3 regions of the Mesorhizobium sp. M0830 genome follow, and region 2 is predicted to be linked to each of the others. Evidence: predicted binding sites of a transcription regulator. Region 2 holds the regulator's gene; each other region holds the start of a gene.
The links. The regulator LexA, encoded in region 2, represses DNA repair genes until DNA is damaged. The targets are predictions, from matches to a motif close to TGTTCNNNNTGTGTTCNG.

Region 1 (3,277 bases), on a different contig from region 2:
GGATTGCCGGAATCCCAGTTCCACAGCAGCTTGCCGGTGGCAGCGTCGTAGGCACGGATGACGCCCGACGGCTCCTGCGTCGAATAATTGTCGTTGACCGCGCCGCCGACGATGATCTTGCCGCCTGATATCAGCGGCGCCGAGGTCGAGTAATAATAGCCCGACTTCGGATAGGGCATGTTGGTCAAAAGGTTCAGCGTGCCGCCCTCGGCGAAGGCGGGGCAGACCTGCCCGTTGGCGGCATCGAGCGCGATCAGCCGGGCGTCCGAGGTCGGCAGGTAGACGCGGGCAGCACATGGCTGGCCGGCGGCGATGGCCGCATCGGCATAATAGGACACGCCGCGGCAGGTTTGGTGCTGGCGGTCCTTGTCGAGCTTGATCTTGGGATCGTAGCGCCATTTCTCCTTGCCGCTCGCGGCATCGATGGCGATGGCGAAATTGTGTGGCGTGCAGATGTAGAGCGTGTCGCCGATCTTCAGCGGCGTCACCTGATAGGTGGTCTCGCCGACGTCGTCCGGTCCCTTGACGTCGCCGGTGCGGTAGGTCCACGCGGGCTGCAGCTTGGCGACATTGTCCGGCGTGATCTGGTCGAGCGGCGAATAGCGCTGGCCGAACTGCGTGCGTCCGTAATAGTGCCACTCGCCGGCCGGCACATCATTGCCGAGATTGGCGTTGGCGATCACCTTGTCGGTGCCGAGTTCGCCGGCAATGTCCTTCGGATCTGCCGTCATCGAGTAGCCGGCGACGGCAAGCGATGCCAGCACGGCAAGAATGAGCGGCGCGCGTGCATCGGGACCGGCAAGGCCCCGTCTCGCCCGCGGCGTCAGCAGCCAAAGCGCCACCAGCACGATGATGCCGCCGCGGGGGCCCAGTTCCCACCAATCGAACCCGGTCTCCCAGACGGCCCAGGCAAGCGTGCAGAGCACGATCGCCGCGTAAAGCCACAGCGCGGTGGACCTGCGCCGGTAAAGCAGCCAGGCTGTGATCAGGAAGGCGAGGCCGACTATGATGTAGTACCAGCTGCCGCCCATCGACGCCAACCAGATGCCTCCGCTGCCGAGCGCCAGGCCGATGAGCAAGAGAATGAGGGAGGTGACGGTGACAGCCAAGATGATACTCCTTCGACTGTTGCGCGCTCTCACACGCGGCCCTGGCAACCGGCGTTACCTTCCTGCCCTGGGCACACTTTCTCCTGCCCCGCGCGCCTGTCAAGCGCGCAGCACACGCTGAGGTAGAAATCCATCTTGCCTGCATCAGGGTTTTCCAGCAGTCTCGGCGCTGGGATAAGCGACAAGCCGCGCTCGTTCGGACATCGATTTTTCGTCGCTCTCGGTTACCGCGAGGCTTGAACGGCGATATCAGGCACTTTACCGGAACAAAACGTAGACACTTCTGGTCTTTCGCTCCCGAATCACTACATTCGGGGCAATGTCCGGCTTTTCCGAAGACATGCCTTTTTTCGACGAACCCAATGCGCGGCCTTCGGCCCCGTCGGGCATTGCCGCGCGCGCCATGGCTGCCCGCAGCGGCCACAACAACGCGCCCGACTACCTGAAAGGGCTCAACCCGGAACAGCGGCTGGCTGTGGAAACCACCGAAGGTCCGGTTCTGGTGCTGGCCGGAGCCGGTACCGGCAAGACCCGCGTCTTGACCACCCGCATCGCTCACATCCTTGCCACCGGCAAGGCCTTCCCCTCGCAGATCCTGGCGGTGACCTTCACCAACAAGGCCGCGCGCGAGATGAAGATCCGCATCGGCGTCCTGATCGGCGAAGGCAATGTCGAGGGCATGCCCTGGCTCGGCACCTTCCACTCGATTGGCGTCAAGCTGCTGCGCCGCCATGCGGAACTCGCCGGATTGAGATCCGACTTCACCATCCTCGACACCGACGATGTCGTACGGCTGATCAAGCAATTGATCCAGGCCGAGGGCCTCGACGACAAGCGCTGGCCAGCCAAGCAGTTCGCCCAGATGATCGACGGCTGGAAGAACAAGGGGCAAGGCCCGGCCGACATCGCCGAGGGCGACGCCCGCGCCTTCGCCAACGGCAAGGGCCGTGAACTCTACAAGGCCTATCAGGCGCGGCTGCAGACGCTGAACGCCTGCGACTTCGGCGACCTTCTGTGCCACCCGATCCGCATCTTCCGCGCCAATCCGGACGTGCTGAAGGAATACCACAAGCGCTTCAAATACATCCTTGTCGACGAGTATCAGGACACCAACACCGCCCAGTACATGTGGCTGCGGCTCCTGGCGCAGCGGCCGCAGTCCTCCCCCCTCGAGGGGGAGGTGCCCGCGAAGCGGGCGGAGGGGGTCGCCGCAGAAGGCACCTCCAGAACGTCGAGCACTGCCGCGAGGACCACACCCGACCGGGCTTCGCCCGGCCACCCTCCCCTCAAGGGGGAGGGATATCAGCGCAGCGCCACCGTAAACATCTGCTGCGTCGGCGACGACGACCAATCCATCTATGGCTGGCGCGGGGCCGAGGTCGACAATATCCTGCGCTTCGACAAGGATTTTCCCGGCGCCACCATCATCCGGCTGGAGCGAAACTACCGCTCGACCGCGCACATACTGGGCGCGGCCTCCCACCTCATCGCCCACAATGAGGGCCGCTTCGGCAAGACGCTGTTCACCGACCGCGACGAGCCGGAGGACGGCAAGGTGCATGTCCATGCCGCCTGGGATTCCGAGGAGGAAGCCCGCGCCGTCGGCGAGACCATCGAGGCCTACCAGCGCCAAAAGCACAATCTCAACGACATGGCGATCCTGGTCCGCGCCTCATTCCAGATGCGCGAGTTCGAGGACCGCTTCGTCACGCTCGGTCTCAACTACCGCGTCATCGGCGGCCCGCGCTTCTACGAGCGCATGGAAATCCGCGATGCGCTGGCCTTCTTCCGCGTGGTGGCGCAAGGCGCCGACGACCTCGCCTTCGAGCGCATCGTCAACGTGCCGAAGCGCGGCCTGGGCGAAGCCACTATCCGGCAGATCCACGACACCGCCCGCGCGCTCCGCATCCCGATGCTGGAAGCCGCGGCAAAACTCGCCGAAAGCGACGAGTTGAAGCCGAAGCCGCGCGCGGCATTGCGCGAAGTGGCCGCCAATTTCGAGCGCTGGCAGAAGGCGCTGGAAACCACGCCGCACACCGAACTCGCCGAAACCATTCTCGAAGAGAGCGGCTACACCGACATGTGGAAGAACGACCGCTCGGTCGAAGCGCCCGGCCGGCTGGAGAACCTGAAGGAGCTGATCCGCTCGATGGAGGAGTACGAATCGC
Region 2 (3,277 bases):
CCGGCCGATCGGCCATCGTCGCCGAGGCTGACAGTTTTCCCACCGACCTCTACATCGCCGAAGGCGTTGCCTCGACCCGCGATGGGGTCCTTCTGCGCCTCGCGGGCGTCGACGCGCCAACCATCGAAGAGCTGATCGACGAAAGCGTCGCGGTGGTGCTGATCAACCACGTCAATTACAAATCGGGTGAACTGCGCGACATGGCGGCGCTGACGCGCATAGCTCATGCGGCCGGAGTGCTGATCGTCTGGGATCTATGCCACACCGCTGGCGCTCTGCCAGTCGAGCTCGATCATGCAAAAGCCGATTTCGCTGTCGGCTGCACCTACAAGTACCTCAACGGCGGTCCAGGCGCGCCAGCCTTCATCTATGCCGCGCAACGCCACCACGGCGCGATCAGCCAGCCGCTCAGCGGCTGGTGGGGGCATGCACGGCCCTTTGCCTTCGAACGAGGCTATGTTGCCGGCACCGGTATCCGCCGCTTTCTGTGCGGCACGCAGCCGGTCCTGTCGATGCGGGCGCTCAAAGGTGCGCTCGCAATCTGGAACGACGTCGACGTGGCGGCATTGCGAAAGAAAAGCGTCGCGCTGACCGAACTGTTCATCCAGCTCGTCGAAGCGAAGTGCGGCGCCTATGGCCTCACGCTGGAGAGCACCCGCGACGCGACCAGGCGCGGCAGCCAGGTGTCGTTCGTTCACGATCATGGCTATCAAATCATGCGGGCGCTGATCGAGCGCGGAGTGATCGGTGACTTCCGCGCGCCGTCAACCATCCGTTTCGGATTTACGCCGCTCTATGTCGGCTACAAGGACGTGTGGCTGGCGGTCGAGGTGCTGGAAGACATTCTGCGAACGGATGCATGGAAGGACCAGCGTTTCGCCGTCAAGGAGGCCGTGACCTGACGCAGTCGTCCCAACTGTTGTCGCATCGTTGCCTCTTGGTCGGATGATGGAGGGACGAATTTCCAGTGCACAAATCCGGTTGCCGCTGCTGGCCAACACTGGCATCAACAAATTAACCAAGGTTGGCATTTTGGCTTCGTTTCGTTCACGGCAGACGAACGCATGGAAGGCTGGAAATGCCCCGTCGCGGATCCATGGGCAGCTCATGCCAAAGCTTGGGCCAACGATGGGCGGCAGCCCATTAACCATAACAATTTCAATGCCGGAAAGCGCCTTGTGACGGCATGCCGTGATCACCCAAGCGCGCTGGCGCGCGCCAAATAATTTCAGCGGCCTTAACAGATTCATTAAACTTTAAACGGTTGCAGAACACAACTGGAACATATAGTGTTTGTTCTGGGTTTGTTTTCTGATTCTGGTTTTAGGTACCCTGGGGGCCGCCATGCTGACACGCAAGCAACACGAACTGCTGATGTTCATTCATGAACGCCTGAAGGAAAGCGGCATTCCGCCATCCTTCGACGAGATGAAGGAGGCGCTCGACCTTGCCTCCAAATCCGGGATTCATCGTTTGATCACGGCACTGGAAGAGCGCGGCTTCATTCGCCGGCTGCCCAACCGGGCGCGCGCGTTGGAAGTGCTGCGGCTGCCGGATTCGATCGCGCCCGGCCTCAACGCGGCGAAAAAGTTCTCGCCTAGCGTCATCCAGGGCAGTCTTGGTCAGGCCAGTCTCGGCCAGGGCGGCCTTGGCCGGCAGATCAAGCCGGCGTCTTCACGGATGCCTTCAGCCGGCAATGACGACGACGTGGTCTCCGCCGTGTCGATCCCTGTGATGGGGCGCATCGCCGCCGGTGTGCCGATCGATGCCATCCAGCACCAGACCCATTCGATCTCGGTGCCGCCGGACATGATCATGGGAGGCGAGCACTATGCGCTGGAGGTCAAGGGCGACTCGATGATCGAGGCCGGCATCTTCGACGGCGACACCGTCATCATCCGCAACGCCGATACGGCGAGCCCTGGCGAGATCATCGTGGCGCTGGTGGATGAAGAGGAAGCGACGCTGAAGCGGTTCCGCCGCAAGGGTGCCTCGATTGCTCTCGAAGCCGCCAATCCGGCCTATGAGACACGGATTTTCGGACCAGACCGGGTCAAGGTGCAGGGCAAGCTTGTCGGCCTGATCCGCCGTTACTGAGGCACCTGCGGTTTAACGACGGGCTTGTCCGGTCTCTTGAAGGGCGGCAGGCCCCTCGCCTCACGCGAAAACTTACGTTGCACGTGCCAAGGCCGGTAGGGCCTACCCACCGCAAAGCTGACCGTTGCCGGCGTGGTCGCCGACTGGCGATCGAAGAAGACGGCAGCACTGCCATTGCTAGCCAGTTGCCGTTTGGTGATGACGAGAACCAGCGGGTTGTGACAAGCGTCATAGGCCGTCGCGTCGTTGATGACGATCAGGTCGGCGAAGCCGCAGGCTTTCCAGGTGTCCTTTCGGTCCTCGACATAGGCAATGATAGCACCGGACGGATGCCTGGCGAGACAAACGCCTGATGTGCAATAGAATGGCGCTCCCGCCGGCATTTCAGCCGCATCCTCGACGTCGAATTGCCCGTCGCCTTCGTCGAACACCTCCGGCGCGATAATGCTTTCGGATGTCAGCGCACGCTTCCAGTTGTCGACGGTGAATTCGTTCGGCCTGGCCCGGCTGACCGCGAGTTCGCCGCCGCCAATCGGCAGCGCCACCAGCCTCGCATCCTCCGAGACCAGCACGTCAGGTGCGCGCGTATCCGAGACGGTCAACAGGCCGGCAAGCGCGAAGGGAAGCGCTGCGAGCCGCAACCATGTGGTCGCCATCGTCGCGATGACCAAGGCAATCGTCACCAGCACGACGGATTGCTGCGAAATCAAACCGATTGCGTCGACTGGCGAACGCTCGGAAATCCATCCGGACATCGCGATCATCACCGTCAGGCCTTTGCCCATCAGATAGAGGGCCGGCCAGTCCAACCCGAATGGCATCAGCAGCGCGCTGGCGACAGCCAGGAACATTACGACTGTTACGATAGGCATGATGGCCAGGTTGGCGAACAGGCTGAGCGGCGACACACGCTGAAAATGCCAGATGGCAAACAGCGCCGTGGCGCTGCCAGCGATGATGGAGGTCATGGCAAGGCCGGCTGCCGCCAGCAGGAGTTTTCGCGTCAGGAAGCCGGGCAAGGATCGCTTTGGCGGCGGTGGCCTCGCCTTCCCCGCACGATGATCCGCCCAGCCGGCATAGGCACCGACCAGCGCGGCCGTCGCGGCAAACGACATTTGAAAACTCGGGCCGACCACTTCATGCGGCGACACCATGATGACCGCGATCGCCGAGATCGCCA
Region 3 (3,277 bases), on a different contig from region 2:
GCGTCGCCTGGCTGCTCCCGCCAGGAATAGCGCAGCAGCTTCTCCGGCTCGGCGTCGAGAATTTCGCATTCGATCGCTGCGTCCGGCCCGGCGAAGGCAAAACGATTGCCGGTCTGCGGCCTGATGTCGTTCGGCATCATCCAGGCGGCGAGCAACTCAGGCACGGTCAGAGCCCGCCATACCTTTTCCGGCGGCTCGGCAAGGTCATACTCGAATTCGATCGCATCGGGAGAGATCTCGCGATGGCTGTCGGCCTTCATCGATCGAGCGTTTTTCATTGGTCCATGTCCTTCAAAACCGCCTTCAGTCTTTCGATGCGTTCCGGCCAGAAGGTCCGGTAGCGTTCGATCCAGGAGAGCAAGGGGCCGAGCCCTTGCGGGTCGGCGCGGTAATAGGCGTTGCGGCCCGCGCGGCGCTCGACCACCAGGCCGGCGCCGCGCAGCACCGCCAGATGCTGCGATACCGCCGGTTGCGACACCGTCATGCCGGTGCGCAATTCCGATACCGTCATTTCGCCAGAGGCGAGCCGCTCAAAGACGGCTCGGCGCGTCGGGTCGGCCAGGGCCCGGAAAATCTCTGCTTCGATCATGGCCAAAGCATAAGTCTACACTTATTGATTTGGCAAGCGCTGTTTTCACGAGACTGCCGGAAGCCAGCGCCTCACTGCCCCAACAGGCCCATCAAACGTCGCCTCGAAGATCGGCGATGCGAGCACGGCGTGAATATGAAGCGTTCCGGTGCCGACGTTCTTGAACCCGTGTTTCCTGTTTGCGGGAACGACCAGAGACTGGCCCGGTGTCAGGACGCGGTGCTCATCGTCGATCCACATCTCGGCCCTGCCGGCGATGACGGTCAGCACTTCCTCTACGGGATGCCAATGCGTTGGGGCACCGACCGTGGGTTCGACCCATTGTTCGAATATGCAAAGTTGCGATGCACCGTTGCTGGCTGACACATGCATACGCGTTTCCACACCTGCTCGCCATTGCTCGCGCTGCTGGTCCTCATGGGCCACGAACTTCATTTGGTCGTCCCGATCCATTCCCGATTTCATGGAAAATCTCGGACCGGGACACTACGTCTTGCTGACAAACATTGACAGAACGTCGTACATACAATAGAACGAAAAGAGAACAAAAACCTTGTGGGAAAAGGCAGCCTTAGCAGGCGGCTGACGTCGGCAGCCTGTAAGGTGCTGCGACAAAAATTGGTTCGGATGAGCGGAGAAATATCATGGCGGGTAGCGTCAACAAGGTCATTCTGGTCGGCAATCTCGGTGCGGATCCTGAAATCCGCCGGCTGAACTCGGGCGAACCGGTCGTCAACATCCGCATCGCGACGTCGGAAAGCTGGCGCGACAAGAATTCCGGCGAGCGCAAGGAAAAAACCGAGTGGCACAACGTCGTCATCTTCAATGAGGGCATCGCCAAGGTGGCGGAGCAGTATCTGAAGAAGGGCATGAAGGTTTACGTCGAGGGCCAGCTGCAGACGCGCAAATGGCAGGACCAGACCGGCGCCGACAAGTACACGACGGAAGTCGTGCTACAGAAGTTCCGTGGTGAGCTGCAGATGCTCGACGCACGCGGGCAGGGTGAGGGCGGACAGGTCGGCGGCTATGCCGGTGGTGGCAGCAGCCGTGGTTCCGATTTCGGCCAGTCCAGCCCGAGCGAAGGCTTCAATCGCGGTGGCGGCGGTGCCAAGAGCGGCGGCGGTGGCGGTTCGTCGCGCGAACTGGATGACGAAATCCCGTTCTGACGACAAATCGATCGTAAAGAAAGCAACCAACGGAGAGGGCAATGTCGCTGGACCCGCTGCTTGCCGCGCCATCTCCTATACCCTGGCATGCCTTTGCAGCCTTCGCCGCATTGGCGATAGGGGCCGCGCAGCTGGTACTGCCGAAGGGAACCCCGCGCCACCGCATCGCGGGTTATGTCTGGGCCGCGCTGATGCTGGTCATCGCGGTCTCGAGTTTCTGGATTCATCAGATACGCCTCATCGGCCCTTTCGGTCCTATCCATTTCCTGTCGATCCTGGTGCTGGTCACCGTGCCGCTGGCCGTGTGGCACGCCCATAATCAGCGCGTCGCCAAGCATCGCAAGGTCATGATTTCGCTGTACGTTTTCGCGTTGATTGGCGCCGGCATCTTCACCCTGTTGCCGGGCAGGGTCATGCACGACGTCGTCTTTGGCGTCGCGCGAGCCGGCCCGTGATCCGATTTAATTCTTGAGGCGGTGAGCTCGAGTGGAAGGAAATGTCAGGTGAAAGCACGCGTAAAATGGGTCGAGGAGCGCACCTTCGTCGGCGAGTCCGGTAGCGGCCACAAGGTCGTGCTCGGAACCGCGTCCGGGCCGGAAGGAAGGACGCCGGGCCCGAGCCCGATGGAACTGGTGCTGATCGGGACCGGCGGCTGTTCGGCCTATGATGTCGTCCATATTCTCGAGAAGGGCCGGGAAGCGGTCGAGGATTGCATCGTCGAACTTGACGCCGACCGAGCCGAAACCGAGCCCAGGGTTTTCACCCGCATCCATATGCATTTCGTGGTCAAGGGTCGGGCTCTTTCCAGCGACAAGGTCAAGCGGGCGATCGATCTTTCGATCGAGAAATACTGCTCGGCCTCCGCTATGCTGGCCAAGACCGCTACGATCACACACGACTTCGAAGTGATCGATACGGGCGTGAGTAGGCAGTAGGCAGTAGGGACGCCGCTCAGCCTGCCATCAACGCCTTGATGCCGTCGGCGACGAACTGGACGGCAAGCGCCGCCAGGATGACGCCAAGCAGGCGGGTGAGAATCGAACGCCCGGTCTGGCCGAGGATGCGGTCGATGCGCTCCGACAGCACGAACACAAGGTAGGTGATGGCGAGGCAGACGAAGATTATGCCGACCAGGGCAGCCTGCGCGGCAAATCCCTGAAAGGAACCGGAGAGCAGCACGGTCGCTGAAATCGCGCCTGGGCCGGCGATCAACGGGATCGCCAGCGGGAAGGCGGCGATGTTGTGGATCATGTCCTTGGTGATGGCGACGTCGCCGATCTTCTCCTTGCGGTCCTGCCGTCGCTCGAACACCATTTCGAATGCGATGAAGAACAGCAGAAAACCGCCGGCGACCCGGAAGGCCGGCAGCGTGATGCCGAACACCGACAGGATGGAGGCGCCGGCAACCGCAAACAGCGCCATCACCAGGAAGCCGATGATCGAGGCGCGGACGGAAACCTGCTGGCGCTCCTCGCGGTTCATGCCGCGTGTCACGGCGAGGAACAGCGGTGCCAGCCCAGGC

Region 1: NKI20_RS04700 (ATP-dependent helicase) is a predicted target of LexA. The motif match lies at 1,372-1,389, and genes of this name have one in related genera.
Region 3: NKI20_RS15785 (single-stranded DNA-binding protein) is a predicted target of LexA. The motif match lies at 1,119-1,136, and genes of this name have one in related genera.

What each region holds. Positions count from the first base shown of each region.
Region 1 is NZ_JAMYOR010000004.1:177,655-180,931, forward strand. Features, by position in the region: gene NKI20_RS04695 (glucose/quinate/shikimate family membrane-bound PQQ-dependent dehydrogenase) at 1-1,109, opposite strand, end outside; gene NKI20_RS04700 (ATP-dependent helicase) at 1,429-3,277, shown strand, end outside.
Region 2 is NZ_JAMYOR010000058.1:21,617-24,893, forward strand. Features, by position in the region: gene kynU (kynureninase) at 1-902, shown strand, start outside; gene lexA (transcriptional repressor LexA) at 1,345-2,097, shown strand; gene NKI20_RS26680 (ComEC/Rec2 family competence protein) at 2,091-3,277, opposite strand, start outside.
Region 3 is NZ_JAMYOR010000023.1:13,129-16,405, forward strand. Features, by position in the region: gene NKI20_RS15770 (SRPBCC family protein) at 1-278, opposite strand, end outside; gene NKI20_RS15775 (ArsR/SmtB family transcription factor) at 275-589, opposite strand; gene NKI20_RS15780 (cupin domain-containing protein) at 635-1,024, opposite strand; gene NKI20_RS15785 (single-stranded DNA-binding protein) at 1,234-1,755, shown strand; gene NKI20_RS15790 (DUF2306 domain-containing protein) at 1,797-2,210, shown strand; gene NKI20_RS15795 (OsmC family protein) at 2,259-2,690, shown strand; gene NKI20_RS15800 (MarC family protein) at 2,707-3,277, opposite strand, start outside.